3 regions of the Nostoc sp. DSM 114159 genome follow, and region 1 is predicted to be linked to each of the others. Evidence: predicted binding sites of a transcription regulator. Region 1 holds the regulator's gene; each other region holds the start of a gene.
What was found. Region 1 encodes HrcA, which represses chaperone genes, less so after heat shock. Its sites were predicted from a motif close to TTAGCACTCNNGANTCNNGAGTGCTAA; they were not measured.

Region 1 (2,277 bases):
AAGCAAAAATCTAAACTCATCACATGAATGAAGCGGTTAGTTTGCCACTCTTGCACAAAATTGCTCCAATCTCCACCTCTTATACCGTAGGTAACTAGAATAATCGTGGCTATTGTCAATACAAAACCAGTCACACGAGAATCTAGTAATTTGAGCAAGATATTCTTTTTACCGACAAACTGATTATTTGGTTCTCTAAAGGCTAAGTACGGCAACAAAGCGAAAGCACCAACTCCGAAAGAGACAGTAGCAAACAGCCAAGCAGGTATTTTTTGCCCTCTACCATCAATAAAGACTACTGCACTGTAAATAAGAGGCCAGATGCCCATGAGGTTGAATAGTGCTATGACTAAGGGGTTAATGCCTTGCCACTGTCCAATAGAAAGGTTTTTGATTAACTCGAATGTACCAGGTTGCTCAGGAGGCGCGAGGAAAAAAGCATAGACAACAAATCCCAGCCACAGTAGACTAGAGGCAATTTTTCTAAGCATGAAAGATTTAAGTAGTATTAATTATTGATTTTGCCGTTACAAATCCAGCTATCTGCTTGCTATGGTATTGTTTGCTCGCCTAGAGGCGTAGCGGTTTGTTCCTAAAGATTAATCACTAATTAAGGATTGAAATAACTGAAAGCTTCTGAGAGATAATCAGCAGCAGATGCTACTACTGCGATCGCACTTTCATAATCTAAGCGCGTTGGCCCCAAAACTCCCACACTTCCTACAGGTATCGAACCTCGGCGATAGTTAGAAGAAATCAAGGTGCAGGTGCGTATCGGTTCTAATGGATTTTCTGCGCCAATGCGAACCGTTACTTTTGGTTTTCCACCATCCTCCGGTTCTGGTTCTTCAAATATTAATCGCCACAGTTGGTCTTGTTCTTCCTCCAACAGGTGGATAATTGTTTGTACCTGCTGTAACTGGGAAAATTCTGGTTGGCGCAAAACTTCTGACACACCCCGAACCATAATTTGGGTTGCAGTCGGTGCAAGAGTGCGACGAGTCAATTCGGCAACTGAGTTTTTCAAAAATTCCCCGTAGCGTTGGAACTCTTGATCTAGTTCGCTCCAGTTGAGGTTGGCTAATTCCAACAGACTTCGCCCCCGCAAGTGGGTATTCAAAAAGTTAGAAACAATCTGCAACTCGCGATCGATTACCTCTGAATCTCGTTGTGTTTCTTCTGGTGTTGGCGACAAATCCATCAATTTAGAATGTGTCTCATAACCATCAGTCACTACAATCAGCATGATCCGCCCAGCTTCAATTTGCACTAATTGCAGATGTCGCAATAGCGCTGTAGTCGTTTGCGGCATAGTGATCAAGCTAATACAACCACTCAAGGTTGCTAAAATCTGCGCGGCTCCTTGTAGTAAGGTTTCTAAACTGCGATCTTCCCACTGGAGATGCTTTTGCAGTGCTATCTCTACTTCTCGCCCTAAAGTTTCTGTTCGTATAGTTTCTGTCTGCGACACGCTGCGCGAACGCAGAGAAGGTGTAATTAGCTGGTCAACATAAATACGATAACCTGAATCTGAAGGTACACGTCCAGCAGAAGCGTGTGGTTGGTAGAGCAATCCAGACTTTTCTAAAACACCCATGACATTGCGAATTGTCGCCGAGCTTACGCCAAGGTCATACTCCTCGACCAAAGCCTTTGAACCAACAGGCTCTGCCGTAGCAATGTAGTGACGTACCGTTGCCCAAAGTATATGCTGTTGTCGATTTGTTAACTGAACTTCCATTATCCTATGTTTTGCTGAAGGCAAATTTTAATCAAACTCTGAAGAAATTTGTGAATTTAATCGAAAACAGAGAATATTAATAATTTATTAAGATAGCAAATTATATAATTATATTATGATAATTATTTTTAAAGTTTATATACATACAGCATTTTTTAAGAGTAGGGTTGAAATAGTAGCTCAACCTTTTTTCAAAAGCTGCTAGTTATAATGTACCCTTACGATGCTTCTTTCTAACCGTACTTTTGCACAAATTTGCGCTTGCAATAGTATTATTAGATACATATCTGTTGACAATGGCTAGTGCTAAAGTGGGATTTGGGCACAGTCAAAAAGTTTTGTGCAAATGTACTTTATGCCCAAATTGCAGGCTTTTCGGTGAGCCTATAAAGTGATGTACTTATGCCTCTAGCATAGCAAAAGTCAGATGGAAGAGTCAGTTCCATCTGAGTGACGTATCCCAGCAAAAGCTAATACTGGGGAATTGAAGGGTCTACTAATTGGGAATAGGCATCAATACCACCCGAAATATTTTG
Region 2 (2,277 bases), 1.2 Mb from region 1:
ACCATATCCTTTCGTTGTTAAGCCTCTATGAGGTGTTCACAAGAAACTAAGGAAGTTTCAGGCAAAAGATGGATTGAAAACGCATATTCTTCTACCACCTTATTACCTATTCAGTGTTCTCGGACGATCCGCAGAGTAACTTCCGGGTTTGCTTGGCGATACCAGACACCATCAGGGTAAATCACCATTATGGATCTAGAACCAGAAACACGCAAGCAGTTGGCTTTAGTTTTATAGACGCAAATAGAATAACTTTAGTACGGCTCATCGAGTTTTAAATCTTTAAGTCGCTTTTTTAAGTAATTCCAGAATTCCAGACTAGCTCGTTTTGAGCAGCAATTGCCTGGTCAGCGCAAATAAAAATGTCTCGCTGAATTTTTGCAAGTCCTAAACTTTCTACACAATTACTTAGGGTCTTATGTTCCAAAGATTGAGTTTTTTAGGAATTTGATGGTTGGACTGGATCGCTATCACTGTATTGTTACTCATCAAGCGGCTCCCTGATTACAGTTCTATAACAATTTGCAAGCTTTGCAAATAAAGTTGACTGAGAAGGGGAATGGGGAAAAATTCTTATAACTCCTAACTCCTAACTCCTGTACAGACGCGATTAATCGCGTCTCTACTCCTAACTCCCCACCCCCTACTCTCTTCGTAACTTACAGAACAAAACCCGCAAGGTATAAATAATTAAGCATTTATACTTAAGTACATCTATGACTTTCTAGTTCGGGAACCCGTACTCAAGGCATTCTTGCCATTGGACGCCAGTTTTCGGTAAATTAGCACTCAGGAGTTGAGAGTGCTAAACTCTGGAGAGGAGAAAATAATTATGGCAGCTTTATCTCTAAGCGTTTCTACAGTTAAACCTTTAGGCGATCGCGTTTTTATAAAAGTGAGCGCCTCTGAGGAAAAGACCGCAGGTGGTCTGTATTTGCCCGATACCGCCAAGGAAAAGCCCCAAGTAGGGGAAGTAGTGGCTCTTGGCCCTGGCAAGCGCAATGACGATGGAAACCGTCAGGAATTGGAAATTAAAGTCGGCGATAAGGTGCTGTACTCTAAGTACGCTGGCACTGACATCAAGCTCGGCACTGAAGAATATGTACTGCTTTCTGAAAAAGATATTTTAGCAGTTGTGATCTAATTGTCATTAGTCACTGGTCATTAGTCATTAGCCAATGACAAAGGACAAAAGACAAAGGACAAAGGACAAAGGACAAATGACAAAGGACAAATAATATGGCAAAGCGCATTATCTACAACGAAAACGCCCGTCGCGCCCTAGAGCGAGGCATTGACATCCTGGCTGAGTCTGTAGCTGTTACCCTTGGCCCTAAAGGTCGTAACGTAGTCTTAGAAAAGAAATTTGGCGCACCGCAAATCGTCAATGATGGTGTAACGATCGCCAAAGAAATCGAATTAGAAGACCACATTGAAAACACTGGTGTAGCTCTGATTCGTCAAGCTGCTTCTAAGACCAATGATGCAGCGGGCGATGGTACTACCACCGCTACCGTTTTAGCTCATGCGATCGTCAAAGAAGGCTTGCGGAACGTTGCAGCTGGTGCTAACGCAATTTCCCTCAAGCGTGGTATTGACAAAGCTACTGGCTTCCTTGTAGACAAAATTGCTCAACACGCCCGTCCAGTGGAAGATTCCAAAGCCATTGCCCAAGTTGGTGCGATCTCGGCTGGTAACGACGAAGAAGTTGGTCAGATGATTGCCCAAGCAATGGACAAGGTGGGCAAGGAAGGCGTAATTTCCCTAGAAGAAGGGAAATCTATGTTCACCGAGTTGGAAATCACTGAAGGGATGCGCTTTGATAAAGGCTACATCTCTCCTTATTTCGCTACCGATGCTGAACGGATGGAAGCGGTTTTTGATGAACCTTTCCTACTGCTAACTGATAAGAAAATCGCTTTGGTACAAGACCTAGTACCAGTGTTAGAGCAAGTAGCTCGTGCTGGTCGTCCTTTGGTAATTATCGCCGAAGATATTGAAAAAGAAGCTTTGGCAACCTTGGTAGTAAATCGTTTACGCGGTGTACTTAACGTGGCTGCTGTTAAGGCTCCTGGCTTTGGCGATCGCCGCAAAGCTATGCTAGAAGACATCGCTGTTTTAACTGGCGGTCAACTAGTTACCGAAGATGCTGGTTTGAAGCTAGATAACACCAAGCTGGATAGCCTGGGTAAAGCTCGCCGGATCACCATCACCAAGGACAACACCACAATTGTTGCTGAAGGTAACGAAGCTGCTGTTAAGGCTCGTGTCGAACAG
Region 3 (2,277 bases), 4.1 Mb from region 1:
TGCTATTTGGCGCAAGGGGGCTTCTAGCGCTCGTTCGACAATATCAGCCCCAATTCTTTCTTCGTCATTTTCTAGGGTGTTTTTAATCGCTGCTACCGCCTTAGCTAAGTGAATTAAGGTTGTTCCACCACCAGGAACAATACCTTCTTCTACAGCAGCTTTAGTCGCGTTGAGCGCGTCTTCAATCCGCAGTTTGCGGTCTTTGAGTTCGGTTTCGGTTGCCGCACCCACTTTAATCACTGCCACGCCGCCAGCAAGCTTGGCGATGCGTTCTTGAAGTTTTTCTTTATCGTACTCAGAATCAGTTTCTTCCAACTGTCTGCGAATTTGACCAATCCGCTTTTGTACTTCTGGCTTGGTGACACTACCAGCAACAATTGTGGTGTTTTCTTTGTCAATGGTGATTTTGCGGGCAGTTCCCAGCGCTTCTAGAGAAGCGGTATCCAAGCTTAAGCCGATTTCTTCCGAAATCAACTGTCCATCAGTGAGAATCGCAATATCTTCTAACAAAGCTTTGCGGCGATCGCCAAACCCAGGTGCTTTAATCCCTGCCACGGCTAGTACACCCCGCGCTTTGTTCACCACCAAAGTTGCTAAAGCATCACCTTCGACATCTTCAGCGATAATTAGCAACGGCTGACCAGAACGGGCAACTTTTTCCAACACAGGCACTAAATCTTGGATACTGCTGATTTTTTTGTCAGTAATCAAAATCCGGGCGTTTTCAAATTCGACGATTTGCCGTTCATTGTTGGTGACGAAGTAGGGAGAAATATAACCTCTATCAATCTGCATCCCCTCAACTACTTCTAATTCAGTTGTCAGGGATTTAGATTCTTCAACGGTAATTACACCATCTTTGGTGACTTTTTCCATTGCTTGGGCTAACATTTGACCAACTTCTTCATCGTTACCAGCAGAGACAGTGGCAACTTGAGCGATCGCACTTCCTTCTACTGGCTTGGCTATTTTGGCAATTTCTTCTACTAATGCCTCAATAGTTTTGTCGATCCCGCGTCTCAAGCTCACAGGGTTACTACCTGCGGCGACGTTCTTCAAACCTTCTTTAATTAAGGCTTGTGCTAAAACTGTGGCGGTGGTTGTCCCATCTCCAGCGACATCTTTAGTTTTTGAGGCCACTTCCTGGATGAGTCTTGCACCAGTATTTTCCAAAGGATCTTCTAATTCAATTTCCTTGGCAACAGTGATACCATCGTTGACAATTTGAGGTGCGCCAAATTTTTTCTCTAAAAGGACATTGCGACCTTTGGGCCCCAAGGTGATTTTTACGGCATCGGCAAGGGCGTTAACACCCCTTTCTAGAGATCGCCGCGATTCCTCGTCAAATGCAATAATTTTCGCCATGTTTCATTTCTCCAGCGCTTCCATTAGACAATTTAGCACTCACAGCGCCAGAGTGCTAATCTCTCAGGCTGCTCAAGTTACAAATGGAAATAAAAAAATTGATTAATATACAGGTGATGCTCATATTAGATACTGGCAGTAATGCTTGAATTGGGAGATGAATCTAGACAACTCCCTTAAGTCCCTTGGTATTGCCGACCCTAGCGGCACCGGCTGGTTGGCAGTAGTATTTACGTTCCTCTTGGCTTGGCTTGTAACTTGGCGTTTAATTCCGACAGTACGCAAATTCGCCTTGCGGGTAGGTTGGGCTGACCAACCTAACGCACGGCGACTCAACCGAGAACCTTTACCCAATGCAGGGGGGCTGGCTATCTACGCGGGCGTGATTGCCGCGCTGGTACTAGCTAGCCTTTTACGACCGATCGAACTCCAAAACGTATTGGCTCAGGTGCTCACTATTCTGTTGGGGGGTTCGATATTAGTCCTTGTGGGCTTTATTGACGATCAGTTTGGCTTACCGCCCTCTGTGCGATTGTGGGCGCAAATTGTCACGGCACTTTTGCTGGTAGCTAATGGCATCAGTGTCAAAGTCCTGTTTGGCACTCCCATCGATTCACTTCTGTCCATGTTGCTAACAGTATTATGGGTAGTAGGGATTACCAACGCCATCAATTTGATGGATGGTATGGATGGCTTGGCAGGAGGAATTAGCTTTATTACCGCCATGAGTTTATTGGGCGTTGGTGCCCAATTTAACAATCGTGCGGCGGCAATCTTAGTCCTCGCAGCTTTGGGAGGTGCTGCACTAGGATTTTTGCGCCATAATTTCCATCCATCACGAATTATTATGGGTGATGCCGGAGCATACTTTTTCGGTTATGTCCTGGCAGCAACTAGTATTTTAGGCAAACT

Region 2: the regulator HrcA is predicted to act here: its motif matches at 783-809, upstream of groES (co-chaperone GroES).
Region 3: the regulator HrcA is predicted to act here: its motif matches at 1,398-1,424, upstream of groL (chaperonin GroEL).

The regions. Positions count from the first base shown of each region.
Region 1 covers NZ_JBPFEH010000001.1:6,311,250-6,313,526, reverse strand. The annotation lists gene ACR5KR_RS26670 (DUF2834 domain-containing protein) at 1-491, opposite strand, end outside; gene hrcA (heat-inducible transcriptional repressor HrcA) at 611-1,741, opposite strand; gene ACR5KR_RS26660 (rhodanese-like domain-containing protein) at 2,212-2,277, opposite strand, start outside.
Region 2 covers NZ_JBPFEH010000001.1:5,064,149-5,066,425, forward strand. The annotation lists gene groES (co-chaperone GroES) at 833-1,144, shown strand; gene groL (chaperonin GroEL) at 1,240-2,277, shown strand, end outside.
Region 3 covers NZ_JBPFEH010000001.1:2,243,049-2,245,325, reverse strand. The annotation lists gene groL (chaperonin GroEL) at 1-1,365, opposite strand, end outside; gene ACR5KR_RS09100 (MraY family glycosyltransferase) at 1,523-2,277, shown strand, end outside.